Regions from separate parts of the Exiguobacterium sp. EA-TM-5 genome, predicted to be linked through region 3. Evidence: a T-box and tRNA genes for the amino acid it is inferred to sense, from the RefSeq annotation. Region 3 holds a T-box; the other regions hold tRNA genes.
What was found. A T-box is a leader RNA that pairs with one kind of tRNA and senses whether it is charged. The one in region 3 lies ahead of argS (arginine--tRNA ligase), so its partner is inferred to be a tRNA-Arg.
Positions count from the first base shown of each region.

Region 1: it has a tRNA-Arg gene. The T-box ahead of argS (arginine--tRNA ligase) is inferred to sense a tRNA for this amino acid. The anticodon was not compared.
Region 2: it has a tRNA-Arg gene. The T-box ahead of argS (arginine--tRNA ligase) is inferred to sense a tRNA for this amino acid. The anticodon was not compared.

Region 1 covers NZ_CM132670.1:1,379,374-1,389,656, reverse strand. The annotation lists gene lon (endopeptidase La) at 1-2,172, opposite strand, end outside; gene clpX (ATP-dependent protease ATP-binding subunit ClpX) at 2,242-3,507, opposite strand; gene tig (trigger factor) at 3,742-5,034, opposite strand; gene ACV3PA_RS07105 (hypothetical protein) at 5,145-6,131, opposite strand; gene ACV3PA_RS07100 (hypothetical protein) at 6,161-6,685, opposite strand; tRNA gene ACV3PA_RS07095 (tRNA-Arg) at 6,788-6,861, opposite strand; gene ACV3PA_RS07090 (metallophosphoesterase family protein) at 6,935-7,444, opposite strand; gene ACV3PA_RS07085 (XTP/dITP diphosphatase) at 7,450-8,043, opposite strand; gene rph (ribonuclease PH) at 8,040-8,795, opposite strand; gene racE (glutamate racemase) at 8,796-9,602, opposite strand; gene ACV3PA_RS07070 (phosphocarrier protein HPr) at 9,690-9,953, opposite strand; gene ACV3PA_RS07065 (acyl-CoA thioesterase) at 10,019-10,283, opposite strand, start outside.
Region 2 covers NZ_CM132670.1:1,138,453-1,148,735, forward strand. The annotation lists gene whiA (DNA-binding protein WhiA) at 1-164, shown strand, start outside; gene ACV3PA_RS05845 (hypothetical protein) at 247-483, shown strand; partial or broken gene clpP (ATP-dependent Clp endopeptidase proteolytic subunit ClpP) at 590-1,174, opposite strand; tRNA gene ACV3PA_RS05855 (tRNA-Arg) at 1,357-1,432, opposite strand; gene ACV3PA_RS05860 (RNA polymerase factor sigma-54) at 1,587-2,729, shown strand; gene ACV3PA_RS05865 (glutaredoxin family protein) at 2,720-2,980, shown strand; gene ACV3PA_RS05870 (sugar-binding transcriptional regulator) at 3,099-4,124, shown strand; gene gap (type I glyceraldehyde-3-phosphate dehydrogenase) at 4,178-5,185, shown strand; gene ACV3PA_RS05880 (phosphoglycerate kinase) at 5,307-6,491, shown strand; gene tpiA (triose-phosphate isomerase) at 6,519-7,271, shown strand; gene gpmI (2,3-bisphosphoglycerate-independent phosphoglycerate mutase) at 7,272-8,819, shown strand; gene eno (phosphopyruvate hydratase) at 8,879-10,171, shown strand.
Region 3 covers NZ_CM132670.1:672,698-682,980, forward strand. The annotation lists gene trhO (oxygen-dependent tRNA uridine(34) hydroxylase TrhO) at 1-372, shown strand, start outside; gene ACV3PA_RS03565 (alpha/beta hydrolase) at 432-1,214, opposite strand; gene ACV3PA_RS03570 (GGDEF domain-containing protein) at 1,230-2,906, opposite strand; T-box leader at 3,036-3,253, shown strand; gene argS (arginine--tRNA ligase) at 3,314-4,996, shown strand; gene ACV3PA_RS03580 (hypothetical protein) at 5,027-5,632, shown strand; gene ACV3PA_RS03585 (metallophosphoesterase family protein) at 5,695-6,288, opposite strand; gene ACV3PA_RS03590 (carboxymuconolactone decarboxylase family protein) at 6,366-6,779, opposite strand; gene ACV3PA_RS03595 (LysR family transcriptional regulator) at 6,871-7,749, opposite strand; gene ACV3PA_RS03600 (3-hydroxybutyrate dehydrogenase) at 7,871-8,656, shown strand; gene ACV3PA_RS03605 (YajQ family cyclic di-GMP-binding protein) at 8,767-9,261, opposite strand; gene pulA (type I pullulanase) at 9,373-10,283, shown strand, end outside.

The DNA of each region.
Region 1 (10,283 bases), 710 kb from region 3:
AGCACGATGCGCTGCGAGCGACTTCTCTTTTAATCCACCAATTGGTAAGACACGTCCACGTAACGTGATTTCACCTGTCATCCCGACGTCACGGCGTACCGGACGCTTCGTCAAGGCGGAAATCAATGCCGTCGCGAGTGTGATTCCAGCAGATGGACCGTCTTTTGGTACGGCACCTTCAGGAACGTGAATGTGAATATCCTGCGTTTCGTAGAAGTTCGGTTCGATGCCAAGTGAAGTCGCGTTCGCTCGGACGAAGCTGTACGCGGTCTGAGCCGACTCTTGCATGACGTCTCCGAGTTTCCCAGTTAACTGCAACTTCCCTTTACCCGGAGCAAGGCTGACTTCGATCGTCAACGTATCGCCCCCAAAAGCAGTATACGCTAAACCAGTCACTGCGCCAATCATATCTTCGAGCTCACCTTGACCATAACGGTAGATCGGCTTACCTAAGAAATCATCTAGATTACGCTTCGTCACCGTCACACGCTTCTTCTCACCCATCGCGATTTGTTTCGCCGCTTTCCGACAAAGTGATCCGAGAACGCGTTCGAGATTCCGAACACCTGCTTCTCGTGTATAACGCCGGACGACTTCTTCTAGGGCATCTGCTTTGACCGTCAATTGACTCTTTTTCAAGCCGTGCTCAGCAAGTTGTTTTGACAACAAGTGACGAACAGCAATTTCCGTCTTCTCTTGTTCCGTATAGCCACCGATTTGAATCAGTTCCATCCGGTCAAGCAACGGTCCTGGAATATTCGAGACATCGTTCGCTGTCGCGATGAAGAGGACGTTCGATAAATCGAACGGTTCTTCGATATAGTGATCCGAGAAGCTGTTGTTTTGTTCCGGGTCAAGGACTTCAAGCATTGCTGACGACGGATCGCCACGGAAGTCGTTTGACATCTTATCGATTTCATCGAGTAAGAAGACTGGGTTGTTCGTTCCTGCTTGTTTTAAGCCCCGAATGATTCGCCCTGGCATTGCACCGATATATGTCCGGCGATGTCCCCGAATCTCTGCTTCGTCACGTACACCACCAAGTGAGACACGAACGAATTTCCGCTCGAGTGCTGTTGCGATGGATCGTGCGAGTGACGTTTTCCCGACTCCTGGAGGTCCAGACAGACAAAGAATCGGACCGCGTAGCGAATCCGTCAACTGACGAACAGCAAGATACTCAAGAATCCGTTCTTTGACCTTCTCTAAACCATAATGGTCCTCGTCGAGCTGTTCCGAAGCTGCTGAGACGTTCAAGAAATCGTCCGTTGCTTCGTTCCACGGTAACGAGAAGAACCATTCGAGGTAGTTGCGAATGACACCATGTTCCGGACTCGTCGCTGGTACGACGGCTAAACGACTGATTTCCTTCTCGACGTTCGCAACCGTCGTTTCTGGTAAATCAAGCATCGCTAACTGCTCCCGGTATTTCGTTGCATCACTTTCAACAGAAGCGGACTCGCCGCCGAGTTCTTGTTGAATCGTCTTCAATTGTTCCCGCAAGTAATACTCGCGTTGTGATTGTTCAATCGTCTTCTTCGTCCGCTCACGCATCTCACGTTCGAGTTCGACGACTTCATATTCATGTTTCATGACGTCAAGCAACATCAATCCTCGCTCGACAGGATCTTGTTGTTCAAGGAACTCCTGTTTCTTCGAGATATCGATCGGTAACTTCGACGTGATATAGTCCGTCAGTGAATCGAGGCGTTCATAGGTCTCAAAGCGACGACGCTCATCCGTTCCGATGCCTTTGATGCGGGAAACGAGCTGACCAAACTGTTCTTTGATGAGACGGACGAGCGCTTCTTGTTTTGCCCCTTTGATGTCCATCTTCTCGATTGGTTCGATGACGGCTTGGTAGCCTTCGTCTGTCTCTTCGACATTTTCAATCCGGACGCGTTCCTTCCCGATGACACGGACACGAACCGTATCATTACCCAGTTCGCTCATCTTCGCGATTTGGACGAGTGTACCGACTTGATGTAATCCGTCAACAGACGGCTCTGCTTCCGGGTCACGTTGCGTGACGACGACGAGATCAATCTCGTGTTCCTTTGATGCTAATAATGCTTTTAAAGACACGGGACGCCCTACATCAATCGTCAACCCGATTAACGGATACGCGACGACACCGCGTAAAGGTAAAAGTGGATATTGTTTTTTCTTCATTCGAATTCCTCCTAAACAAAAAGACTCGGAAAGGCGTACAAGTAGCCTCCGAGCCGATTTGTCACGGTGTTACGCCGTTTCTTTTTCTTTCCCATGTTCAATTGTACCATCTTTCAACTCAAGCGTTGGACCACGTTTACCAGTCAACGTTTCTGCTTTAATGATGACTTTCGCGATGTCTTCACGCGATGGGATTTCGAACATGATATCTAGCATAGTTTCTTCGATGATCGAACGAAGACCACGCGCACCTGTTTTACGTTGGATCGCAAGTTTCGCAATCTCAAGAAGTGCATCTTCCGTGAAGTCGAGTTCGACATCATCAAGTTGAAGCATTTTCTTATATTGTTTAACGAGGGCGTTTTTCGGTTTCGTCAAGATTTGAACAAGTGCCTCTTCATCCAGTGGCTCGAGTGTCGCCATGACTGGCAAACGACCGATGAACTCAGGAATCAAACCAAACTTTTGAAGATCTTCTGGCAATGCAGCTGCTAGAATTTCTTTTTGTGTGAGGTTACGGTTCTCTGAATCGTTTCCGAAGCCGATGACTTTTTTACCGAGACGACGTTTGATGGACTGATCGATACCATCGAATGCTCCACCAACGATGAACAAGATGTTCGTCGTATCGATTTGAATGAATTCTTGATGCGGATGTTTCCGGCCACCTTGTGGCGGTACACTTGCAACCGTTCCTTCCAAAATCTTCAGCAAGGCTTGTTGAACACCCTCACCGGAAACGTCACGTGTGATTGATGGATTTTCTGATTTACGAGCAATCTTATCGATCTCATCAATGTAAATGATTCCTTTTTCAGCCTTCTCGACATCGTAATCCGCTGCTTGGATGAGTTTCAACAGGATGTTCTCGACGTCTTCACCGACATAACCTGCTTCCGTCAAACTTGTTGCATCTGCAATCGCAAACGGTACGTTCAAGATACGTGCCATCGTTTGGGCAAGAAGTGTTTTACCGCTACCTGTTGGCCCGATCATGACGATATTCGATTTTGAGAGCTCGACATCATCCGCGCGACCACCAGCATTGATTCGTTTGTAGTGATTATACATCGCTACAGATAACGATTTTTTCGCTTTCTCTTGACCGATGACATAATCGTCAAGTGTCGTACGAATTTCATGCGGTTTCGGAACATTCTTTAGCTCGACTTCTTCTTCTGTACCGAGTTCTTCCTCTACGATTTCATTGCAGAGTTCGATACACTCGTCGCAAATGTAAACGCCAGGTCCAGCAACAAGTTTGCGTACTTGTTCTTGTGTCTTTCCACAGAAAGAACATTTTAGCTGACCTTTTTCTTCGTTGAATTTAAACATAAAGGTCCACCCCTTTAACGTGGAAATTGTATGGACGCCTGTAGCATCCCGTCTCACGTTTTACTATTTATGATTGTAGCATGAACAAGGAAAGTCTTTCAAATCCTGGACGAACGATTTACAGTTTGATGTCCTGAACCAAGGATTGTTTGTCCTTGTTTGACCTATCGTACAAAAAAATCGACTCCAAGACCAGAAATTGGGCTTGAAGTCGATCGAAAACCATGAAATGGCTTATTTTGCTTTTGCGTTGTCGACGAGAACATCGATAGCTTTACGGAATTGAAGATCGCCTTTAAGCGTTTCAAGTCCACCTTGTGGTGCAAGCATCGTTTCAAGTTGATCTGCAGGGATGTTGTAGAGTTCTGACATTGATTGAAGTTCAGTTTGTGTTTCTTCGTCTGTTACTTCGATTTTTTCGTCAGCAACGATTTGCTTGAGGACGAGACGTGCTTTAACGCGCTCTTCCGCTTGCTCTTTCATTTCAGAACGCATTGCCTCTTCTGTCGTTCCAGTCAACTGGAAGTACATGTTGAGGTCGATACCTTGTGATTGAATACGTTGTGTGAACTCTTGGACCATACGCTCAACTTCGTTTTCGACCATGACTTCTGGAAGATCAACTTTTGCGTTTTTCGTAGCCGCTTCGACTAACTCATCGCGCATTGAAGCATCAGCTTCTTGTTTGCGTGTGTTTTCGAGACGTGTACGGATTTTTGTTTTCAACTCGTCGAGTGAAGAAACTTCTTCATCCATCTCTTTAGCGAACTCATCTGTCAATTCAGGGAGCTCTTGAGCTTTGACTTCATGGATTGTTACTTTGAATGTAACTGGTTTTCCAGCGAGTGATGCTTCGTGGTATTCCTCAGGGAATGTCACTTCAAGATCTTTTTGCTCGCCAGTTTTTAAACCGACCATCTGCTCTTCGAATCCAGGAATGAAGTTTCCAGAACCGATGACGAGTGAGTAGTTCTCAGCAGTTCCGCCGTCGAATTGGTTTTCCCCATCGAAACCTGCGAAGTCGAATACGACTGTATCGCCATTCTCGATGACGCCATCTTCTTTAACGACGAGTTCTGCACCGCGTTCTTGTAATGTTTTGAGTTCAGCGTCGACGTCTTCGTCAGTAACGTTCGTTTCAACTGCTGTGTACTCAAGACCTTTGTACTCACCGAGTGTAGCTTCAGGCTCGATGACGAACGTGATTTTGAATTCTACTGGCTTGCCTTTTTCGAGTGTTTCAACGTCGATGTTTTCAAGCGCGATTGGCTCGATTCCTGATTCGACGACTGCACCTTCGATTGTGTCCTTATAAAGGATATCGAGTGCATCTTGGTACAGTGCTTCTTCACCGTACATTTTGTTGAACATTGCGCGTGGCATTTTTCCTTTACGGAAACCTGGTGTGTTCAAAGTCTTAACGACTTTCTTGAACGCTTGGTCTACCGCTTTATCAAATGCTTCAGCAGGCGCTTCATACGTGAGGACGCCGAGGCTACCTGATTGTTTTTCCCATTTTGCAGTCATGCTGAGTCCCTCCAAAATTGTCAATTAGCGTACATGTGTGTACAACAAGTCACATTATAGCACAATCGTTCTGACGATTACCACTGTTGAACGAATCGTTTCCAGATGTCTCAATCGAAGTAAATTTGCTCGAATGCGATGACTTCCGGATAAAGAATATGTGACGCTCGATATAACTGCTGTGCTAGCGGACTTAAGACACGTCCCGCGTCTTCGGTTTCAAATGTTAGACCTGCGAGTTCTTCGCACGCCGAGAACCAATTCTCCATATCTGATCCGATGAGCTCTCGTTCTTCAAGATGAACCAATTGATCCGACCTTAAGACGAGCAATGCCCGAAACGGATCCATTCGTTGTAGCATGTGCATCGATGCGAGTAACGCTTGTTGCTCCTGTTGATGGGCAAGCAACACTTCTTCTAAATCTTGGCGTGATGAAATCGTCCAGTCTACATCTAAGTGTGGCACCTGAATCATTGTCGGATATGTCAAATGATCAAGCACGCTTCCTAATAATTGATCGATGACGAGTAGACTTTGATGCGCTGTCTCTTGAGCATGAAAATACTTGTCTGTGATGTATTCCATGAGCGAAGGTGTTCGTTCGAATTCAGCACCCGTCAGACAGCGCATCTGTTCAACCCAATTCCCATGTCGTAACACATGCATCAGCTCTGTTCCGGGCGCAACCGGGCACTGCGTCATGTTACTCGTCTGAACCGTAGACGACTTTTGTTTTCGAACGCTCATCTGCTGTTTGATCTCGTCTAATCGAAGCGCCAATCCATACGGTAAGTAGGGTGATGCCGAGCGCAGTGCGAGTTTCATCGGATAGCGTTCTCCCAGCTCATAAAGAAAGAGTGCGAGCACTTGCTCAACACCCTCAACGTCAAGAAATCGTTCTGCTACAGTTTCAAATCGTTCACGATCGTTCAGTAAGAGTGGTTGAATGATATAGAGTCGGTATAAGACATCTTCTCCTGTCAGTTGATCCGTCTCTAATTCCACAATCAATTGTTCTTGCTCAGAAGCGGTCAAGCGAAGAATCCGCGCTTGTGCTGCTTCGAGTTCATGTTCCATCCAGCGCGATGTCCCCATATTCCGTCACTCCTTTATACTAAAACTGCTTATTTCGTAAACGGATCGAGTAAAGATGTCCAGTTCGTGATTGCTTCTTGCAGTTTCCCTGCTTGTTCAATGCCAAGACGATTTAACGTATCAAGAGAGACGTCTGTCTCAAGAAGTCGTGTGATATCTTCCGACTGATTCACGTACTGTTCCAGTTTTGCACTTAAATTCTGCAACTCTTGCGGTGGATTTTCAAGCCCCGCTAAGCGTTGATCGATTTGATCTAGTTCTTGATTGAATTGATCAATTGTTCCGTTTTCCTTCAACTTCTCGATTTGTTGATCCAGTGCTTGTTCTGGATTCGCCGATTCACGTGCTGTTGTAGCGGCCTCATTCAAAGAAGCGGATAAATCTGACGTAACTTGTGCCGTGTCTTTCGCAATCCCTTGGAGTTCTCCTGCATAATCAACACTATTCTTCACATCATTCACTTGTTGCTTTGCATCGTCGACTGTATTTGAAATCTCACTACATCCAGCAAGAAACGTGCTTAGTACTAGGACTGCTCCAACTTTCTTCCACATCGCATTCATCCCTTTCGAGTTCATGATACCTTAATTATAATCGAAAATCGGAATAAAAAAAAGAGACCACCCTCGTAAGGGCAGTCTCTATTTTAATTATAGCGTCCCAAGAGGGATTCGAACCCCCGACCGACGGCTTAGAAGGCCGTTGCTCTATCCTGCTGAGCTATTGGGACGTGTCAACACGAATAAACTATACTAGAACAATTCTTTCGTGTCAATCACATTACAAATATTGCATTTATTTTATTACAAAAATGTTCCGTCCAGATGGAGCGCATTTACCGGGTCACCATTTACATCAAGAAAATCGACAGAATAACGGTTTTGATCCACTTCTAGAATCGCATATGTCTTATCTGGTCGATGGCGTGGCATCCGAATCGATCCTGGATTGATGAATAAGACACCATCTCGATATTCTGCCTTTGCGACGTGAGAATGACCATACAACACGATGTCAGCTTTCTTTTCGTTCGCATGGTGCTGCAGAACATCTAGACTATATTTGACGTCTTGCCGATGCCCATGAACACAAAGTACCGCACGCCCGTCCATCTCTGACGTGACTTCTTCCGGAAAGTCGTGTCCATAATCACAATTTCCTCGCACAACACGATATGGATATAATGATTCGATGTCACGCGTCAATTGGGAGTCTCCACAATGAAATGCTACATCCACGTCTTGATGACGTTCGAAAATCGTAAGCAATTCTTGTTCTAGTCCATGGCTATCACTAACGATCAACGCTCTCATCTTCATCACACTCCTAAGAAGGTAGTTAAATCCTGTTCGAGCTTACGCAATGCATTGCCACGATGGCTAATCATTGCTTTCTCTTCTTTCGTCAACTCAGCAGCAGTTTTTCCGCTCTCCGTGACGAATAACGGATCATAACCGAAACCGTTCGAACCCTTCGCCTCAAAACCGATGTGCCCTTCCATCGTGCCGCGAACCGTCAATGTCTCACCTGTGGGTTTTGCGAGAGCAAGTACACAAACGAAACGTGCTGTCCGTTTTTCTTCCGGTAGATCGTGTAATTTCTCAAGTAACAAGGCATTGTTTGCCGTATCCGACTTTGCAAGCCCAGCAAATCGTGCCGAGTAAACTCCTGGGGCCCCGTTTAAGGCATCGACTTCAAGACCTGAATCATCAGCAAGTACCGCATGACCGAAGTACGCTGCAGCTTCTGTTGCCTTCAAGAGTGCATTTTCCTCGAATGTTTCACCCGTCTCATCCGTTTCTGGTGCATCCGCGTGATCAAGTAACGACTCGACCGTGTAACCGAGACGCCCGAGCATACTTTCGAGTTCCTTCACTTTTCCCGCGTTATGTGTTGCAACGATGATTTTCATCTATGTTCCCCCACTTCTTCTCCTACATACCACCATGACACACCGAGTGCATCACGACCGGCTTCAATCAGTTCCTTAATACCTTTTTCCCCAAGTTCGAGCATATCGAGCATCTCTTGACGAGAAAATGTTGATTCTTCTCCCGTCGCTTGCATCTCGACGATTTTACCAGATGACGTCATGACGAGGTTGAAGTCGACTTCAGCCGCAGCATCCTCTTCGTAACAAAGATCGAGCAAGACATTCGACTCAACGATTCCAACCGAAATCGCTGCGATACCTTCCTTGATGGGTGTATCCGTCAGTTTCCCGGCTTGAATCAATTGATCGACCGCTCGGACGAGTGCTAAAAAACCACCCGTGATTGATGCGGTCCGTGTGCCACCATCTGCTTGAATGACATCACAGTCGATCCAGATCGTTCGTTCGCCAAGTTTTTCTAAATCGACGACCGCCCGAAGCGAGCGGCTAATCAGACGTTGGATTTCCATCGTCCGTCCCGTCTGCTTACCACGAACGGCTTCTCGTGCTGTCCGCTGAGCGGTTGCCCGCGGTAACATCGAATACTCCGCGTTGATCCAGCCTTGGCGTTTACCGCGCAAGAACGGTGGCACTCTTTCTTCGACGGTTGCCGTACAGAGAACTTTTGTATCGCCCAGTTCAATCATAACCGAACCTTCTGCGTGTTTATTGATATCAATCGATAACTGAACAGGTCGGATACGATCCGCCGTTCGTTGGTCTATTCGCATTTAATCTTCCTCCGTTCCAAGCACGATGCGTTCTGCGTGTATCGGCTGATCGAGCCAGTCCGTCGCAATCTGATCAAATGAACGAATATCGCCTGTTGCATAATAACGATGTTCCGGTATTTGTGTCACATCTGCTGAAATCGTATTGTAATCAAGTAGTGCTGCTACCTCAAGTGCCGTCTCGTCTCCCGAAGAAATCAGCTGGACGCCTGGTCCGATGACCCGTCCAATCACATCTGCTAGAAGCGGATAATGCGTACACCCGAGAATCAATGTATCCATATCATAATTTATCAATGGTCGTAACGTATTGGCGACGACACGCTCAACGTAAGCACCATCCGTTTGCATCGACTCGACGAGCGGAACGAACGGTGGGCAAGCTAACGATTCAACGACGACTTGCCCTTCGACGTGGCGTAACGCCTTCTCGTAGGAATTGCTTGTAATCGTCATCTTCGTTCCGATGACACCAATTCGTTTCGTACGCGTCACCTTGACGGCTGCTCGCGCACCCGGATCAATGACACCGATAACAGGTATATTTAAACGTTCTCGCGCTTCTTTTAAAACAACAGCCGTTGCTGTGTTACAGGCGATTACGATCAATTTCACATCTTGTTGTACGAGATAATCAATCATCTCCCACGTAAACTCACGAATCTCTTCTTCAGGGCGTGGACCATACGGACACCGTAAAGTATCCCCGACATAAATGATTCGCTCATGGGGCAACTGTCGCATCAACTCACGTGCGACCGTCAAACCACCGACTCCGGAATCTAGTACTCCAATCGCTCGATTCACTCTTCTCCACCTCTTTCTCACTACTCTTATGGTAACAAAAAAGGACGACGGTGCAAGACCGGCGTCCGAGAATGTACGATTACAGGATTACTGAGCAAGACCTTCGCTTGTCAGCATATCTGAAAGAGTCGTGATTGCTTCAGAAGCATCGTCACCGTTTGCAACGATTTTGATATCTGAATCTTTCGCGATTCCGAGTGAAAGAACACCCATGATTGACTTCAAGTTGACAGTCTTCCCGTTGTATTCCAAGTTGATGTCTGATTGGAATTTAGAAGCTGTGTTGACGAGCTGAGTAGCCGGACGAGCGTGAATGCCTGAATCCGCGATGACTTTGAATGTTTTTTCCATGATTAAGAAATCTCCCTTCACTAATAACGTACTAGTGAGTCGTTTTCGAATATGTGAACTCATTATCAAATGATAACGGATTCGAATCGATTCTGCAAGGAATTTTTATACGCTTCACTCCATGGGAATGCTTTCCCGGAACGGTCGATTTGGACCATTGATGTCCGTCCTGTGAACATCAGTTCCTCCTGCTCATCAAACGCTGCGTAATGTACGTCACACGATGCACTGCCGACGTGTACCGGGTATGCATAGACAGAGAGACGCGCCCGTGGATAGACTTGGCGAATGTAGTTACACTGGGCATCCGCAACGACGATGATCCCATCG
Region 2 (10,283 bases), 470 kb from region 3:
TCGCAATCTTGCGTGTCACGCATCAAGACGTCACGTTACAAGAGCTCGGTGAGATGGTCGAAAGCGGCTCCATCTCAAAATCAGGGATCAATCACCGGTTGCGGAAGATTGATCAAATCGCAGAAAAAATCCGAAATGGCGAGTCGATGACAGGGGCCTTATAAGAGGGTCGCTTGCGAGATGAACCATAGTCTACTATAATATATAGTCGATGCAACTAAATGTTCGAATTAAGGAGTTTTTGAAATGGCTAACGAAAAGAAACGTATTTCGCTGACTGTAGACGCGAAGTTTGACGAAGTATTAACGAAAAAAGCAAAATCAATCGGTGTACCGAAAAGCACGCTCGTTGCATTCGCAACATCATTATTCCTGAAGCAATTACAAGCAGAAGAAGAGCTTTCGCCACATGCGAACGCCATCTACTCGCTGATTCGTGAAAACCACGACATCGTTTCAGACATCACAGACTTGATCGACTGATCATCGACCTCTCGTTCTTTATGGAACGGGAGGTTTTTTGTATATGTATAGATGTGGAAATACGTATTAAAAAAGTGCCTCCCGTAAAGGAGACACTTTGGATGACTTATGCACGTTCCATGACGCGGTCGATGAGACCGTAGTCAGCAGCAGCTTGTGCTGACATGAAGTTGTCACGCTCTGTATCGCGTTCGATGACTTCAAGTGGTTGTCCTGTGTTTTCAGCCATGATTTTGTTGAGATGCTCACGCATTTTGATGATACGTTCCGCATGGATTTTAATATCCGATGCTTGACCTTGTGTACCACCGAGTGGTTGGTGGATCATGATTTCAGCGTTTGGTAACGCGAAACGTTTTCCTTTTGCGCCAGCTTGGAGCAAGAATGCACCCATTGATGCTGCCATACCGATACAAATCGTAGAAACTTGTGGTTTGATGAAGTTCATTGTATCGTAAATCGCCATACCGGCAGTGATCGAACCACCTGGGCTGTTGATGTAAAGCGAGATTTCTTTATCTGGATCTTCTGCTGCTAAGAACAGAAGTTGGGCAACGACTGAGTTGGCGACGTTGTCGTCAATCGCGCTCCCGAGAAGAATGATGCGGTCTTTTAGCAAACGTGAGTAGATATCGTAAGCACGTTCCCCGCGGTTTGTTTGTTCGATGACTGTTGGAATTAACATAGTCTTTGCCTCCTTATAGTTGGTATGTAGCTTCCTATTCGACTTATCCTTATCATAATCCTTTGGTCAATATTGGTCAAAAGATACGATGCGACTTTTAGGTATTTTTCCATTACAAGGGCAAATGAAACATATCAATATAGAAAAAAGGCAACGCCATTGCTGGCATTGCCTTGTAGTTGAATAAATGGTACACCCGGAGAGATTCGAACTCCCGACACCTGGTACCGGAAACCAGTGCTCTATCCCCTGAGCTACGGGTGCATCTGATGTACTGAACAATTAATAGTATATCGACATTTTTTCAGAAAAGCAATAGGGAAGCGTGAGTTTTCTTTTTCCTGAGCGGTGCGAGAAACGTTCGTAGGGTGTTTTTTAAAACGTTTCTTCTATAATAAGAGGCAGAGGAGGGGAATCGATGGATCAACGCCAAGAACAGACGCAACAGATGACATTATCGGCGTCACAACAGTATCAGTTACATGTGCTCGAGCAACCTGCGGCTGAACTCGAGGAGGAATGGCGACGATTGAAACGACGAATGCACCGCCATTACCCGAATCAGCTTTCGCTAGAAGTCGAGCAAGTGACGGGAAACATGGCGTCCTATGAAGAGGAGCTTCTTGCACAAATACGTTTAGAATCAGTCAGACAGGAAATAAGATATATGGCGGAACAACTCATTGTGTATTTAGAAGCGGACGGTTTAATGCGGACATCGGACGAGCAGCTCGCTGCATCCTTCTCGACTGATGTCGCATCGATTCAAGAAGCACGAACGCTCCTCCAACAATGTGAACCGGTCGGCATCGCTGCCCGTTCGGAACGCGAATGCCAGTGGTTACAGGCAATCGAGCTAGACGATGCGGAACTGATCGAACTAACGGATCGGTTGCGACATGAATCGGCGAATCAGGTGTTCACGCAGTACAGTGAACCGGATCGAACGCGGTTGCGAAAACGATTGACGCGACTAAGCCGGACCCCAGATCTTCAAAAAGGAGAACGAACGGTCACAGCAGAGGCGCGAATTCGTGTGTTGGATGGAGAACTTCATATCGACTGGATGACACTCGACACGGATCAGACGTGGCTCGAATTAAAAGAGGCAACGCCTTTTTTGCGCGCTTACGAACGACGACGTGTTACATTGCATGCCATTCTTTCAGTTTTACTTGAGCGACAAGGACGCTGGTTCAAAGGCGAACTGCATCTCGAGCCGCTGACGAAAAAACAAGTCGCAGAAGCAACGGGACATCATCCGTCGACGGTCGGTCGAGCGATTGCTTCGAAGTACGTCGAGACGGTACATGGTCTCGTTGCCCTAGAAGACTTGTTCGTCTCACGGACGACGACTGGGGATTCGAGTTTTTTAATCAAACGACGAATCGCCGAATACATTCAGCAAAGCGATCGACCGTTAAGTGATCAGCAATTGACGGACCGCCTGCAGGCAGACGGTCTGACAGTCGCGCGACGGACGGTCGCAAAATATCGGGCAGCGCTTGGATTGACCCGAAAAACGATGCAGCAAAGGAAGGCGCAATCAGAATGGGATTAAAACGACACAGACACTTAACACTCTATTCACGTCCGGGATGTACGCTGTGTGAAGAGGCCGCCATCTTACTCGACTTCGTACTCGATGAGTTTCCAGAATGGACGTTCGAGGAAGTCAACATTGATCAGGATGAAGCGCTCAGTCTACGGTTCTTATATGAGATTCCCGTCGTCATGCATGACGAGGAAATCTGGAGTTATGGCAAATTCGACACGGAAACAGTAAGAAAACGCTTACTTCAAAAAACTTGAGAAACGAGACTTGCAAGGCGAGAAATGGACTGTTATGATAACGGTGTACCAAGTGGGACACGTTATGACATGCGGGACAAAAAGCGTCCAGCTACTTGAGAGGAGAGGGAAATACATGATTCGGCAGTTAGTCCAGATCCAAAAACGAATCGTGCCTGATCTGATCGAAGAAATGCAGACACGCTACGACATCCTTCATTATGTGCGACTGATGCAACCGATCGGACGACGTACACTTGCGACAAGCCTTGGCTTGACGGAACGCGTCTTACGGCGGGAAGTCGACTTTTTGAAGCAACAAGACCTCCTAGAGGTCGCAACGCAAGGGATGTCCTTAACGGATGAAGGACGAAACGTTCTTCGCAGCATGCACAGCATCATGGGAGAACTCGCAGGGATCTCAGACATGGCGAAAGCCTTGAAAGAGAGACTCGGAGTACGGGACGTCGTCATCGTACCGGGTGATTCCGATGAGACCTTCTGGGTACAACGAGACATGGGGCGGGCGACCGTCGCACGACTCAAGCGAGAGCTTTCTTCAGACCATCACAATACGATCGCTGTCACAGGCGGTACGACGATGGCTTCGGTCGCGGCGATGATGTCGCCAGACAAGGAACACCGTCCAATGACGTTCGTTCCGGCGCGCGGAGGACTGGGAGAAACGCTCGAACTACAAGCGAACACAGTATGCTCACGGATGGCGTCACGCGCTCAAAGTGATTATCATCTGCTTCACATCCCGGACATGGTCAGTACAGAGACTTTCGTCAAGATGATCGAAGAGCCGAGCATAAAAAATGTGCTTCAAATGATTAAAGGTGCTTCAATCGTGGTACATGGAATTGGTGAGGCGAAAACGATGGCAAAACGTCGTCGCGCGTCTGAGGATCTCCTGACCCGACTGGAACATGAACAGGCAGTAGCGGAAGCATTCGGTTATTACTTCGACCGAGACGGCAACATCGTGCACCGGGTTAAGACAGTTGGTCTCCAACTGGATGACTTGAAGCAAGTTGAACACGTCATCGTCGTCGCAGGTGGTCATTCGAAGGCAGAAGCGATCAACGCCTATGTCAAACAGTCGCCTGACATCATCCTGATTACGGATGAAGGCGCAGCAGCTTCGATTTTGAAAGGGTAACCCCCTTTTGAATAATAGATAACTCGCTTTACATTAAAAGGAGGAAAATTATCATGGCAGTAAAAGTTGGTATTAACGGATTTGGACGTATCGGACGTTTGGCACTTCGTCAAATTCTTCAATTCGATGGAATCGAAGTAGTCGCGATCAACGACCTTACAGACACTAAAATGCTTGCACACCTTCTCAAATATGACACGACTCAAGGTCGTTTCGACGGCGAAGTTGAAGTACACGACGGTTACTTCCTCGTCAACGGTAAAGAAATCAAAACACTTGCTAACCGCAACCCAGAAGAACTCCCATGGGGCGAGCTCGGTGTTGACATCGTTCTCGAATGTACTGGTTTCTTCACAGACAAAGAAAAAGCTGAGCTTCACTTGAAAGCTGGCGCTAAAAAAGTCGTTATCTCTGCACCTGCAACTGGCGACATGAAAACAGTCGTCTTCAACACAAACCACGAAATCCTTGACGGAACTGAAACAGTTATCTCTGGTGCTTCTTGTACTACTAACTGTCTCGCGCCAATGGCTAAAGTTCTCCAAGATCAGTTCGGAATCGTTGAAGGTCTCATGACTACGATCCACGCTTACACTGGTGACCAAAACACACTCGACGCTCCACACCCTAAAGGTGACTTCCGTCGTGCACGTGCGGCAGCAGCAAACATCGTTCCTAACTCAACTGGTGCTGCAAAAGCAATCGGTCTCGTTCTTCCAGAACTTCAAGGTAAACTTGACGGATCTGCACAACGTGTACCAGTCGCTACAGGTTCACTCACTGAGCTCGTAACTGTACTCGACAAAAAAGTTTCTGTAGAAGAAATCAACGCAGCAATGAAAGCAGCTGCTAACGAGTCTTACGGTTACACTGAAGACGAAATCGTTTCTTCTGACATCGTTGGTATCTCTTACGGATCACTCTTCGATGCAACACAAACTAAAGTCATGACAGTCGGCGACAAACAACTCGTTAAAACAGTTGCTTGGTATGACAACGAAATGTCTTACACTAGCCAACTCGTTCGTACACTCAAACACTTCGCAGAAATCGCTAAGTAATTCGAGCAATTAAATAGCAATTGAATAAGAGCGGAAACGATATTAGTCTCCGCTCTTATTGCGGAAAAAAGCGGGAGGGGCATTCGCCCCTCACTATACGTAAGAGACGGAGGACGAATGTATGAATAAGAAATCGATTCGCGACATCGATGTACAAGGAAAACGCGTATTTACACGCGTAGATTTCAACGTACCGTTGGAAGACGGTAAAATCACGGATGACACACGGATCCGTGCTGCACTCCCAACGATCAAACACTTGATCGACGGCGGAGCAAAAGTCATTCTCGCTAGCCACATGGGTCGTCCAAAAGGCGAAAAGAACCCTGAGTTCTCACTTGCACCAGTCGTAGCACGCCTCAGCGAATTGCTTGGTAAAGACATCAAGCTCGTTGAAGAAGCATACGGTCCAGTTGCAGAAGAAGCAGTCAGCAAACTCGAAAACGGCGATGTCGTCGTCTTAGAGAACGTCCGCTTCTATCCTGGCGAAACGAAAAACGACGAAGAGCTCGCTAAAGGATTCGCGAAACTCGCTGACGTTTTCGTCAACGACGCGTTCGGCGCAGCACACCGTGCACACGCATCGACAGAAGGTATCGCACACCATGTCGACACAGCAGTTGCCGGTCTTCTCATCGAAAAAGAACTTCAAGTTCTCGGTAAAGCTCTTTCTAACCCAGATCGCCCGTTCACGGCAATCATCGGTGGTTCGAAAGTTGCGGATAAAATCGGTGTCATCGATCACTTACTCGACATCGTCGATACGTTGATCATCGGTGGCGGCTTATCGTACACGTTCCTCACAGCTCGTGGTATCGAAGTCGGTACTTCACTTCTTGAGGTCGACAAAATCGACCAAGCGAAGGAATTCATGAAAAAAGCAGAAGAAAAAGGCGTTAAGTTCCTCATGCCTGTCGACTGTGTCATCACGAAGGAATTCGGAGAAGAAACATATGTCGGACCACGTGACATCACAGAGATCCCAGCAGATCACATGTCACTTGATATCGGTCCAAAAACGGTTGAACTCTATGCAGAGGCAATCAAGAACTCGAAACTCGTCGTCTGGAACGGACCGATGGGCGTATTCGAACTCGATAAATACGCAAACGGTACAAAAGGTGTCGCGCAAGCTCTTGCGGACAGCGATGCGTACTCAATCATCGGCGGTGGCGACTCAGCTGCTGCGGCAGAGAAATTCGGTCTTGCTGACAAAATGAGCCACATTTCTACAGGTGGTGGAGCAAGTCTCGAATTCATGGAAGGGAAAGCTCTTCCTGGTGTCGAAGCGCTAAACGACAAGTAATCTAAGTTCACAAGGGAGTGTTTCTCAATGCGTAAACCAATTATCGCAGGTAACTGGAAGATGAATCTGACGCTCAAGGATGCAGTTGCATTCGCTGAGGAAGTCAAAGGAGCTGTACCTGCTTCGACAACAGTCGACGCAGCTGTCTGTGCACCAGCCGTATTCTTGGCACACTTGACAGAAGCAGCAGCTGGTACGGATCTTAAGATCGGTGCTCAAAACATGTACGACAAAGAGAGCGGTGCCTTCACTGGTGAAATCAGCCCGCTCATGCTCAAAGAACTCGACGTGACGTACGTCATCCTCGGTCACTCTGAGCGTCGTGAGTACTTCGGCGAAACAGATGCGTTCATCAACAGCAAAGCGAAAAAAGCGTTCGAGCACGGTCTCGTTCCTATCGTTTGTGTAGGTGAAACACTGGAAGAGCGTGAAGGCGGCAAGTTCGAAGACGTCATCCGCGAACAGACAGCAAACAGCCTTAAAGACCTTACTGTCGACCAAGTGAAAAATCTCGTCGTCGCATACGAGCCTGTCTGGGCAATCGGAACAGGTAAATCAGCGACAGAACAAGATGCACAAGATTCTTGTAAATTCGTCCGTGACGTCGTTGCAGCTGAATTTGGTGCTGAAGCAGCAGAAGCTGTCCGCATCCAATACGGTGGTAGCGTCAAACCGGAAAACATCAAAGAATATATGGCTCAACCAGACATCGACGGCGCGCTCGTCGGCGGTGCAAGTCTTGAGACAGGATCGTTCCTCAAACTGTTGGAGGCGATTTAAATGACAAAACGTCCAGTCGCACTAATCATCCTTGATGGTTTTGGTATGCGTGACGAAGAGTTCGGAAATGCCGTTACGGCGGCAAACAAACCGAACTTCGATCGTTACTGGGGTCAATACCCGCATACGTTGTTGAATGCGAAAGGGGAATACGTCGGTTTGCCTGATGGTCAAATGGGGAACTCAGAAGTGGGTCACCTCAACATCGGTGCTGGTCGCGTCGTCTATCAATCGCTATCCCGAATCAACAACGCGATCAAGGATCGCTCGTTCTTCTCGCGCCAAGCGATGAACGATGCGGCAGGTCACGTGAAGAAATACGGTTCGGCGCTTCATATCTTCGGTCTGGTCTCTGACGGTGGGATCCACAGTCACATCAACCACTTGTATGCGGTACTCGAATTCGCGAAACTTCACGAAATCGAAAAAGTTTATCTTCATGCTTTCACGGACGGTCGTGACTGCGACCCACAATCGGGCGCTGGTTTCCTCCGTGACGCGCAAGCGAAGATGGACGAATTGAATGTTGGACAATTCGCGAGTATCTCTGGTCGCTACTATGCGATGGATCGCGATAACCGTTGGGAACGCGTCAAGAAAGTCTATGACGTCATCACATACGGGGAAGGTCCAACGACGAAGGATCCAATCGGCATGGTTGAAGCTTCGTACAAACAAGACGTAACGGATGAGTTCATCGAACCAACTGTTGTCGTGCAGGAAGACGGTACGCCAGTCGCACCGATCCACGATAACGATGCGATCATGTTCTTCAACTATCGTCCTGACCGTGCGATTCAGCTTTCAAAAGTTTACAAAGAGAAAAAAGGCTTCGACGGATTCGAACTTCCGAACAACGCACCGAAGAACCTGCTACTCGTCTCGATGACGAAGTACTCGGATGCGATTGATACGGACATCGTCTTCCCGCCTGAAGACATCAAAAATACGCTTGGTGAGACATTGTCAAAACAAGGTCTCAAACAGCTACGCATCGCGGAAACGGAAAAGTATCCGCACGTCACGTTCTTCTTCAACGGACAACGTGAAGAACCATACGAAGGGGAAGATCGGATCTTGATCCCTTCACCAAAAGTCGCGACATACGACTTGAAACCAGAGATGAGCGTCTATGAAGTCACAGATGCGCTCGTTGATGCCATCAACTCGGACAAACACGACGCCATTATCCTCAACTTCGCTAACCCGGATATGGTCGGTCACTCGGGTATGCTCGAGCCGACGAAAAAGGCGATCGAAGCAGTCGATGAGTGTCTTGGGAAAGTCGTTGACTTGATTCTCAGTAAAGGCGGCGCGGCAGTCATCACGGCTGACCACGGGAACGCGGATAAAGTCCTCAATGCAGACGGCAGTAAGATGACGGCGCATACGACAGAACCTGTTCCATGTATCGTGACGGTTGAGGACGTTGAACTCCTTGAACCACTCACAGGTGCACTCGCTGATCTCGCACCAACGGTCCTTGATCTCCTCGGAGCGGACCAACCAGCAGAGATGACTGGTAAATCGATCGTATTGAAGAAATAATCCCGTCGATCGAAGTAGCTACACCACATATTTCTTACACACAAAAGGAGCGAATTTAAATGTCAATGATTACAGAGATTTACGCACGCGAGATTCTTGATTCACGCGGTAACCCAACAGTAGAAGTAGAAGTTTATACAGAAGATGGCGGTTTCGGTCGCGCACTCGTACCATCAGGTGCATCAACTGGTGAGCACGAAGCAGTCGAACTCCGTGATGGCGACAAAGCACGTTACCTCGGAAAAGGTGTTTTGAAAGCTGTTGACAACGTCAATGAAAAAATCGCACCAGAAATCATCGGTTACGATGTCTTTGACCAAACTGGAATCGACAAAAAAATGATCGATCTCGACGGTACGAAAAACAAAGGTAACTTCGGCGCTAACGCAATCCTTGGTGTTTCTATGGCTGCTGCACGTGCTGCTGCAGATGAGCTTGGTCTTCCACTTTACACGTACCTCGGTGGATTCAACGCGAAAACATTACCAACACCAATGATGAACATCATCAACGGTGGATCACACGCAGACAACAACGTGGACTTCCAAGAGTTCATGATCATGCCTGTCGGTGCTCCAACATTCAAAGAAGCACTTCGTATGGGTGCTGAAATCTTCCACGCGTTGAAATCAGTTCTTAGCGGAATGGGTCTTAACACAGCAGTTGGTGACGAGGGTGGATTCGCTCCAAACTTGAAATCAAACGAAGAAGCAATCACAGTTATCCTTGAAGCAATCGAAAAAGCTGGCTACAAAGCAGGCGAAGATGTTTACCTTGCAATGGACGTCGCTTCTTCTGAGTTCTACGATAAAGCAGCTGGAAAATACAACCTCGCTGGCGAAGGCAAAGTCCTTTCAACAGAAGAGCTTGTTGAATTCTACGCGCAACTCGTCGACAAATACCCAATCATCTCAATCGAAGATGGCTGTGACGAAAACGACTGGGATGGTCACAAACTCCTTACAGATCGTATCGGACACAAAGTTCAACTCGTTGGGGATGACTTGTTCGTAACAAACACTGAGAAACTTGCTGAAGGTATCGAAAAAGGCATCGCTAACTCGATCCTCATCAAAGTTAACCAAATCGGTACGTTGACTGAAACATTCGACGCAATCGAAATGGCTAAAAAAGCTGGTTACACAGCTGTCGTTTCTCACCGTTCTGGTGAAACTGAAGATTCAACGATCGCTGACATCGCTGTTGCGACAAACGCTGGTCAAATCAAAACTGGTTCACTTTCACGTACAGACCGTATCGCGAAATACAACCAACTTCTCCGCATCGAAGACATGCTTTCAGACGTTGCTGTCTACGACGGAATCAAATCATTCTACAACCTCAAGAAGTAATTTCAGGTTGATTGTTTGAACAAACTATAAGGAAACCCTCCTATTCGTGTGATACGTACACACGGATAGGAGGGTTTTTGTCTATCAAGTAATGTCAAACATGAAAACCATT
Region 3 (10,283 bases):
GTTCGTTGTGAGAAATTCACGGCGTACTTCCGTAAACGGCAACAAAGTGACGATATCTTCCATCTAAAAGGCGGAGTCGTCATGTACGGAAAAGATGAACAGACACAAGGAGAAGACTGGGAAGGCGAACTGTACGTCTTTGATGAGCGTGTACAAGTTCCTGTCAATGCCGTCAATCCATCTGTCGTCTCAGAATGTTATTATTGTGGAAAACCGGAGACGCGCTACGTTAATTGTGCGAACCCGGAATGTAATCGACAGCACTTCTGCTGTGAAGAATGCGAACCGAAAGTCATGCGTTCGTGTTCCGATGAATGCCGGGAGCATCCGCGCAACCGTTATGAAAAAGAGCAACAAGAAGAATTAGTATAAGGCAACGTGTAAAAGCCAGATGATTTCTAAACAGAAATCATCTGGCTTTTTTTGTGTACTCAGGAGGATGGAAATAAGTAACGCAAAATATCGGGTAAACGATTGGCCCATGCCGTTTCATGATGAATCGCTTCCGGAATGATCGTATAGCAGCTTTGAGTGAGTTTTTGTGCGACTGCTCGCGCTAAGACATCATTCGTGTGTAGATAATCCGTCTCAGTCATCGGACCACTCACTTCTTTCGTACCGACATCCATGTAACAACGATGATCAGTAGAAAGAGACGGGCTTCGCTCAATGAATTCGAGGAGTGAGGAGAAGTTTGCCCATCCGGCAGTCGACAAGGCAGCGACGCGCGTGATGACTTCTGGATACGCAAAGAGTCCATAGAGTGAGATGACGCCACCCATCGAGCTCCCAATCATTGTCGTGTCGTCAGGGCGTGTCGCATAATTGGCGTCAATATATGGCTTTAGCTCACGGATGATCCAATCCATATAGACTTTTCCGTTTCCGCCGATCGACGTACGATGCGATGGATAAGCCGTTCGCATCAATAAGGCTTCGTCACTCCAAGGGGCATAATCATCGTACCGATCCATGCCGTCTTCCGGGCTATCGATCGCAACGATCATTGCCGAAATCTGTGTCTGCTGAAGAGCTAGATGAATTTCCCAGCCTTTTCCGAACGAAGCGGTCTCCCCACTGAAGACATTTTGTCCATCGTGCATATAGATCACCGGTAAGGCTTCATCCGGATCAAAATGTGGTGGACGATGAATCCGAATCGTCCGGTTCGCTTGAGATGTTGGTAGTATCATTTCAATTTCCGTAATCGACAATAGAGTCACGACCTTTCAAAGATTTGCATAGTGCGCGGTACAATTGCGTCCGTTGTGTTTTCCGCCGACATACAGTGCATGATCGGCTTGACGTAACGACTCTTCAAACGTCCGCTGATATTTTTCCTCGACCGTATCAATTCCGAGGCTAACGGTTAGTGAAAGTCGATGACCATCGACAAGGAAAGGACGATCCATGACCGCATGGCGGACAGTCTCGGCGAGCTGAATAGCAGCCTCTTGACTACCATTTCGTAACAGAAGCACGAATTCCTCCCCACCATAACGAGCAGCAAAGACATCATCTTGTTGCAATTGAATCGCTTGGATACGTCGTCCAAGTTCACGAAGGACAAGATCACCTACCTTATGACCATAGGTATCGTTGACTCGTTTGAAGTGATCGATATCGAACAAAATGACAGATAGCGGATAGGCATCGGCGGCAAATTCTTGCCGACCGTGTTCGTAAAAGGCGCGACTATTCGGTAATTCTGTTAAGGCATCCGTCCGACTTTCCGTATACAGCTGAACCGTTTCACGAGAGCGTTCTAAAACACGGCAAAAGATGCGGAGTAAACGAGATAATTCGTCAGCATTCGTTACGTCATAGGCATCGGCAACCTGATGGAACAGGATGATTGAGACATCGACCTCTCCACTTGTAATCGAAGGAATGGCTAGCATCGAGTGGCGATCAACAGGTAAGCCGATTTGAATGTCATTTCCCCAATCACACCGAAGACCATAGATGATCGGAGTATGCAAATCGTCAGCTGTCAGTGAATGAAATAGAGGTAACACGTCGATTGGTTGTTTCGTCCGAATGTTATAGATGACTTGCTTCCGTTGTTGTTGAATCGAGATCCAACCTTCAGAAAACGGCAGAAGATGTGGTAAGTCAAGGAGTAGCGAGTCAATCGTTTCGCGTTCAAAGCGGGAAATCAATAAGTGTTCCTTTGCATCGTCAAATCGTTTGGCACTATCATTTGCTTCGAGTGAGTCACCACGTTCTTGGAGCAGACGCTTGAATAAAAAGAGAATCAAGGCAGACACCGTTGCTGCGACGAGTGGACTCTCATCATAGAACCAGATGCCGAGTAGGGCACTTAACATGCTAATCCCGTAGACAAGAGATTGAAGCTTTACGAGACGTCGCCAATCGTATTTCAAGTAGAGGAAACGATTAACGAACAGACATTGGAAGTAAGAGACAAGGAAGACCGTAATTACAAAGCCGATGAAAGGGATCATTGCTTTAGAATACGTAAAGCTTGAGCCAATCGGACCGCCTAACGCATAATACGCAAATGCCGGAAATGAGATATAGACTAAATCGAACAGAGCGTTGATTGGATAGAGGTACACGAAACGTTTCAAGCGAATCGCTTTACGATGAGACATGAATTGAAAGACGAGAATACCAATTTGGCTCAAAATTAATGCATATGTCAAACCGTAATTCAAAAATAAAAATAAGATGATTCCTTCTTGGAACGTATAGTAAATACCGCCACGGCGGACATTATCGAATTGAAACAAGAGAACGAGTCCAAATAAGTAAAGCGTATTGATGATTGTGACAGAAGGATGGAAGGTCGGTGGATGAACGATGCCGATTAGTAACAATGTCAAAGCGACGAGACCGAAGACGATCCAGCTCGCCCAGGCTACGTGTTGATAGTAGCGCATGAAACATCCCTCCCCCTGAGAAGTATCTTTTATTCCTATACCCGAATTGTGGAAATTTTGATAAGCCATTTACCAAAAAAATAAGGTTGAGAGAAAAGAAAGAATTGCGTATAATGTGAAAGATATCGAATACAGTCAATGATGAAGAGAGTAACGGTTGATTTTCGTCAACTAGCGAATCAGGGAATGGTGGAAGCCTGAGGACGAACCAGTCGTGAAACGCACTTCTGAGACGCTGCCCGATTCCTGATGGAAAAGGCGTAGCCGGGGGAACCCCGTTATCCCCGAACAAGGTGGGTGTCGAGTGACACCAAGAAGAGTGGTACCGCGGTCAGTCCGTCTCTTTGCGCGTGGCGCAAGGGGCGTTTTTTATTGCAAAAAAATCAGTGAAGCTGGAGGAAATAAAGATGAGTTATAAAGCACAATATGCAGAAGTGTTACATCAAGTCATGGAAGGTGCCTTGTCTGTTGAACAAATCGAACAACTAATCGAGCAACCAAAACACGAAGATCATGGTGATCTTGCTTTCCCATGTTTCATGCTCGCAAAAGCATTCCGTAAGGCACCAAACATGATTGCTTCGGACCTCGCAGAAAAAATCGACGCACCGTTATTCTCGAACGTTCAAGCTGTAGGTCCCTACATCAACGTCTTCTTGAACCGAGAAGTCGTCTCGCAAGAAATCGTCAATCAAGTCTTGACGGAAAAAGAGACATTCGGTTCTAGCGAAGCCAATGGGAAGACGATCGTTACGGATTTCTCATCTCCGAACATCGCCAAACCATTCTCAATGGGTCACTTGCGTTCGACGGTCATCGGGAACGCGCTTAATCAAATCTCACGTAAAAAAGGGTACGATGTCGTTGGTGTCAACCACTTAGGGGACTGGGGAACACAGTTCGGGAAATTGATGGTTGCGTACACGATGTGGGGTGAGGAAGAAGCAGTCCGTGCAGAACCAATCAAAGAATTGTTGAAATTGTATGTTCGCTTCCATGAAGAAGCGGAAACGAATCCAGCACTTGAGGATGAAGGACGTCTCTGGTTTAAAAAACTCGAACAAGGTGATGAGCAGGCGACGACTCTTTGGACGTGGTTCCGCGAAGTCTCACTCGTCGAATTCAACCGTGTCTATGACATGTTGGGTGTTAAATTCGATAGCTTGAACGGTGAAGCTTTCTACAACGATAAGATGCAACACGTCATCGATCTACTCGAAGAGAAAGATTTACTCGTTGAATCTGAGGGAGCAATGGTCGTTGATCTCGAAGCAGAAGGTATGCCACCTGCCTTGATTAAAAAGAAAGATGGCGCAACCCTTTACGCAACACGCGATTTAGCAGCTGCTGTCTATCGTCTCGAAACATACCGTTTTGAACAGGCATTCTATGTCGTCGGTGGCGAGCAAGCCCTTCACTTCAAGCAATTGTTTGCAGTTCTGAAGAAACTTGGGTTTGAGAATGTCGACGGCATGCACCATGTACCGTTCGGTTTAATCATGAAAGACGGAAAGAAAATGTCGACGCGTAAAGGTCGGATCGTCTTGCTTGAAGAAGTACTACAAGAAGCAATCGACGTCGCGAAGAAAAACATCGCGGAAAAAAATCCGAACTTAGCAAATGCCGAAGCGACGGCTCGTCAAGTCGGTGTGGGCGCGGTCATCTTCCATGACTTGAAGAACGAACGCATGAACAATATCGAGTTCGATCTTGAGCACATGTTGAAATTCGAAGGTGAAACAGGACCATACGTCCAATATACGAATGCTCGTGCGAACTCGTTGCTCCGTAAAGGTGGCTATGATGGAACACCATTCGCAGGCAGTGCCGATGATCATGCATGGGGTGTCGTTTCAATGTTGAACCAATTCTCGACAGTCATCGATCGTGCGTTTGCGCGTCGTGAACCATCAATCATTAGCCGATATGTCTTAGATCTTGCACAAAGCTTCAATAAATACTATGGGCACGTCCGTGTTCTCGAAGATGACGCAGCAAAACAATCACGTCTTGCACTCGTCAAGTCTGTCACGATCGTCTTGACAGAAGGTCTTCGTTTACTTGGTGTCGGCGCTCCAGAAGAAATGTAAGACCAATCCACGAATAAGAAGAGGTAGATTATGAAGACTGAAACGAAAGAACGATTACAGCAAGCTGCTTCACAGATGAAGCAGGAGCCTTTGGCGGAAACGGTCGCATTCATGGCTGATTTTCACGGGAAAGTCGCAGCGTGGTTACCGGGAGAGTCTGTCGATTTCGTTCACGACTTCGTGACGGCACCGGAAGCAGAGTTGATTGCTCCCATTGAAGGCGATGCATTACGAACGAAAGAGAATTTTGAATTCTTCATGCGTAAAAAACAGACGCGGAAAAAACTTGGCGAACTGTTGACGCTTTGGAAGTCAGCACGTACGACAGAGACATTGAGTCAAATCGATGCGATTGGATTGAAAAAGTGGCTTGCACGTAATGAATTCCGTTCGGAAGACAAACCATGGGATTACTTGAATCGACTGCACGTCCTTCTTTTCCTTGATTTGATGACGACGATCATCGACGATCATCAATTGACGAGTCTGCATGAGCAACTTGTTGGTACGACACCAGTTCCGACGAGCTTCGTTCGTCGCCAAGGGGATGTCCGTCAAGTCATCGAAGCCTTTGCAGAAGAGTCAAACTTCACACAAGTCGATGTCGTCAAAGCATCGCTTGTCCGTTACCTCTGATAGTGAAGATGCATGAACAAAAGCCGTCGAGCCTTGCGCCCGACGGCTTTTGTTGTATCATCTCAGTTCGCTTGATGAAATACGATCGTTTGTTGCTCCGTATCGTAGAGACACCATTCCCGTTCGAACACGACGGGACCGAGATTGACCGCGTAACGTTCTCCTGCGATCGATAGGGGTTGGTGTAATGGACTAGGGAGTGCATCCCCATTTTGAAACAAGCCTCTGATATGACTATGTCCAAAAAAGAGGAGCGGCTCGTGTTGCTGTGACAGATCAGGCAGAAAATCACGCGACCAACTTAATTGGTCTCCATGAATCAATAGCGCCCCCTCGATTCGTTGTTTTCGAGGACAAAGACGTAATGCGTCGATGACAGGAGATAGATGCGGCGGGACGAGTGACAGGATGCGTTCTTCTTGATTGCCGAGCAACGTTTTAAAATCAATCAGTTCTAAAAAATCATCATCAAGCGTCACGACGAGGGAGAGTGATTCAAACGAATAGCGCTTCGCTCGCTTTTTACCAACATGGCATTCGTAAATATCTCCAAGACAAAATAGACGCGCATCGGGAGCGAGTCGCCGTATATCAGCTAGGACAGCCGCTGTGTCGGCTACTGAACTGTGAAGATCCGCAAAAAGGGCATAACGCATGATCGACCACTCCTTTTGTTAAGGAGATACCCGAAAATGCGTCATGCCCATCTTTTTTTAATCTAATCGTGCGTATCTTATTCTGTTTCTACTGTGATGCCACGTTCTGCGAAGACGACTTTCGCGACTTCAAGTGCGTTCAAGACACGTGGGAATCCAGTGTAAGGAACAAGATGCATGATAGCTTCGACGATTTCGTTTCCTGTCAAACCAGCTGTCAATCCAGTGTTGATATGGAGAGCGAGCTGTGGTTCTGTACCTTGTGTGACGAGAGAAGCGATCGTGACGATTGCGCGGTCGCGGTTGACGAGACCATCGCGGCTGTAAACTTCACCGTATGCGAAATCCGTGATCCACTCACCGACTGCTGGAGCGATATCTTTCAGGGATTCAGAGATTTTATCATGCGTTGATTGTGCAGCGTTTGTGTCTGTGAATTCGCTGAGTTTTTTAACGCCTGTTTCGTGACGTGATTCAAAATGAGTTGCCATGGTAAAGGACTTCCTTTCTTTTTTAACGATGTTCTCATCGTAAAGGAAGAAAATCCATTCTACAAATACATGATTTTTATGAAAGGTATGCTTATTTGGAATACATGTCACTGACGAATTGAATCCATTTTCGCGTTACATAGGATTGATAGCGACCGGTCGGAACCGCAATTCCTAAGTGCCATGGCACACGCGTTTTCAATGGAATCGTTTTGACGCCGCGAATCGAAAAACGATCAGCAATCGAACGCGGAAGAACAGTCACTGCGTTTCCTTCTGCGACAAGCAAACATAGGAAATCCCACTGCGAGCTAATCCGGGAAACGTGTGGTGTGAACCCGGCATCCTGACAAGCATTCAAGACGACGTCGTGGAGTGAGAATGTCTCATTGAATAAGACGAACGGCATGTCGGCGACTTCCTCTAACGCAATCATCGACCGATCGGCGAGAGGATGATCACTTGGTAAAAATAAATGGAGTTCTTCTTCGATGAAGGGGTGCGTCGTCAAATGCTCATCTGAAGGAAGTACTGTTGCGATTAAATCGACTTCACCGGCGACGACTGCTTTTTCTAACGCATGTCCACCTGCTTCGATCAATGCGATTTGAATCATTGGATACATCTCCTCGAAACGCCGCAGGAGACCCGGAAAAAACAGCGAGCCGATTAATGGAGGAACACCGAGGCGGATCGTTCCTTTCGTCAGGTGCATGACATCATAGAGATGAGAAGGTAGGTCAGATAACTGACGCAAAATCTTTTCCCCCTCAACTAATAAGGTCTCACCAGCATCCGTCAGGACGATTTGTCGTTTGCTTCGGTCGAACAGTTCCATCTCGAGTTCTTCTTCTAAATGACGGACCATTTTACTGAGTGTTGGTTGCGTGACATGAAGATGTTCAGCGGCACGAGTGAAACTTTTAAAGCGTGCTACTTCCGTAAAATATTCCAGTTGGCGGAAATCCATCAGTATTCTCCTATTCTTTTGAGTTATAGATGTCATAACAAGTATTCATTTTTATTATTCTTTCAATCAGCGTACAGTAAAGAGACCGAACACGTAAAGATAAAGAAAGAAGGAATCCATCATGATGAAACAACTCGAAGGAAAAGTCGCGTTAATTACAGGAGCAGCAAGCGGAATCGGTCTCGAAATCGCTGAAGAATTCGCTCAAGAAGGCGCTAAAGTCGTTATTGTCGATCTTCAGGAAGAAGCAGCCAAACGCTCAGCCGAAACACTTCGTGAAAAAGGCTTCGATGCGTTTGCCGTCGCGGGTGATGTGACGAATGAAGAGGCAATCAAATCAAGTATCGAACAGACTGTCGCGCATTACGGAACGATTGATATCGTCATTAACAATGCGGGAATGCAGCACGTCTCACCAATCGAAGAGTTCTCAACTGAGAAATTCGACTTGCTTCAAAGCATCATGCTTCGTGCACCATTCCTCTATACGAAATACGTCTTCCCGATCATGAAAAAACAAGGATCTGGACGCATCTTGAACATGTCGTCAATCAACGGATTGATTGGTTTTGCAGGAAAAGCAGCATACAATAGTGCAAAACACGGCGTCATCGGTTTAACGAAAGTAGCCGCATTAGAAGGAGCAACTTCTGGTATTACGGTTAATGCGATTTGCCCAGGATATGTCGATACACCACTTGTCCAAAATCAATTATCTTCACTCGCTGAAACGCGGAACGTACCGCTCGAGCGTGTGTTAGAAGAAGTCATTTATCCACTTGTTCCACAACAACGGTTATTGCAAGTTAAAGAAATCGCGGATTACGCTATTTTCCTTGCAAGTGACAAAGCAGCAGGTGTCACGGGTCAAGCTGTCGTTCTCGATGGTGGCTATACAGCACAGTAAGAAACAGCATAAAGGAAAGGAGATACTTTTTGGATGCAATCCAGAAAGTATCTCCTTTTTTGTTTGATAGATACTGAAAAAACGTGTTCAGCCTGTTTGACGTGAATCGATTAACGGAAGTTAATGAATTGAACGTCGACGGATAATGGAAGCTCACGAACGATTTGCATGACTTGTTGTAAGTCATCACGTGATTTACCTGTGACTCGGATTTGGTCATCTTGGATTTGTGTCTTCACTTTTAATTTTGACTCCTTGACGGCGTTGTTAATCTTTTTCGCGTCGTCACGATCGATTCCACTTTTGAGGATGACACGTTGGCGAACTGTGTTCCCAGCAGCCTGCTCGACTTTTTCGTACTGCAGGTTTTTTGTCGGAACTTCGCGCTTGATCAATTTTGCTGTTAAGACATCTTTAACTTGATCAAGTTTGAAATTGTCATCTGAGATCAGAATCAAATCCTCTTTTTCGAGCTTCATGTCGCTCTTTGAACCTTTAAAGTCGAAGCGGTTCGTAATTTCCTTCAGTGCGATCTGAACCGCGTTCTTGACTTCCTCGATATTGATTTGTGACACGATATCAAATGAATTATCTTTTGCTGCCATTTCAATCTCCCCTTTCATTCCACTCTCTATTTTAGAGAGGAATACCGGAAGCGTCCACTGCTTTGAAATTTTGTTATAATAAAAACCATGAAATGAAAGGGGTGCTTAGCTTTGAAACAAACAGCAGACATGTTGACGCTCACACCGCAAGAACTGGATGAGCGATTTGCGTATAGTGGAAATGATTTAGGAGCGACTTTCTCAGAGAAAGCGATTCACGTGCGATTATGGGCGCCGACAGCAGAGCGTGTCGTGCTTCGACTCTATAAGACGTTACGCGCACGAAAAGTCGAAGAGGTCGAGATGGTGGCGGGCGAACGGGGAACGTACGTCGTTGAACTCGATCGAGCGGCATATGAAGGTTATTTCTATACGTTTCAAGCGAGCATCAACGGACAAAAGGTCGAAGCAGTTGACCCGTATGCGAAAGCCGTCGGAACGAACGGGAAACGTGGTGCGTTGATTGATCCAACAAGTGTGACACCAGAGCGGTGGATTGAAGAACGTCCATTGTTCCATTCTTCGCAAGACGCAGTCATCTATGAATTGCATGTACGCGATGCAACGAGTCATCCGGCTAGTGGTGTCGTCGCACGTGGCACATTTGCTGGACTGACCGAAGCGGGAACCCGGACACCGAATGGTGGATTGACTGGACTTGATTATTTAGCAGATCTTGGTGTGACGCATGTGCAGTTACTGCCGATTTATGATTTTGGTTCAGTCAATGAGACAGCGCCGAACGACCCGGATAACTACAACTGGGGTTACGATCCGGTGAACTATTTTACGCCGGAAGGTTCGTATTCATCGAATCCCGATGACCCTCGAGCACGAATCCTTGAATTAAAACAACTAGTACAAGCATTACATGACCGTGGTATTCGCGTCATCATGGACGTCGTCTTCAATCATACGTACGATGCGGCAACGGTTCCGCTCGGTCAGTTCGTTCCGGGATACTTCTATCGTCAAGAGGCGGATGGTAGCCTGTCAAACGGTAGTTTCTGTGGAAATGATAC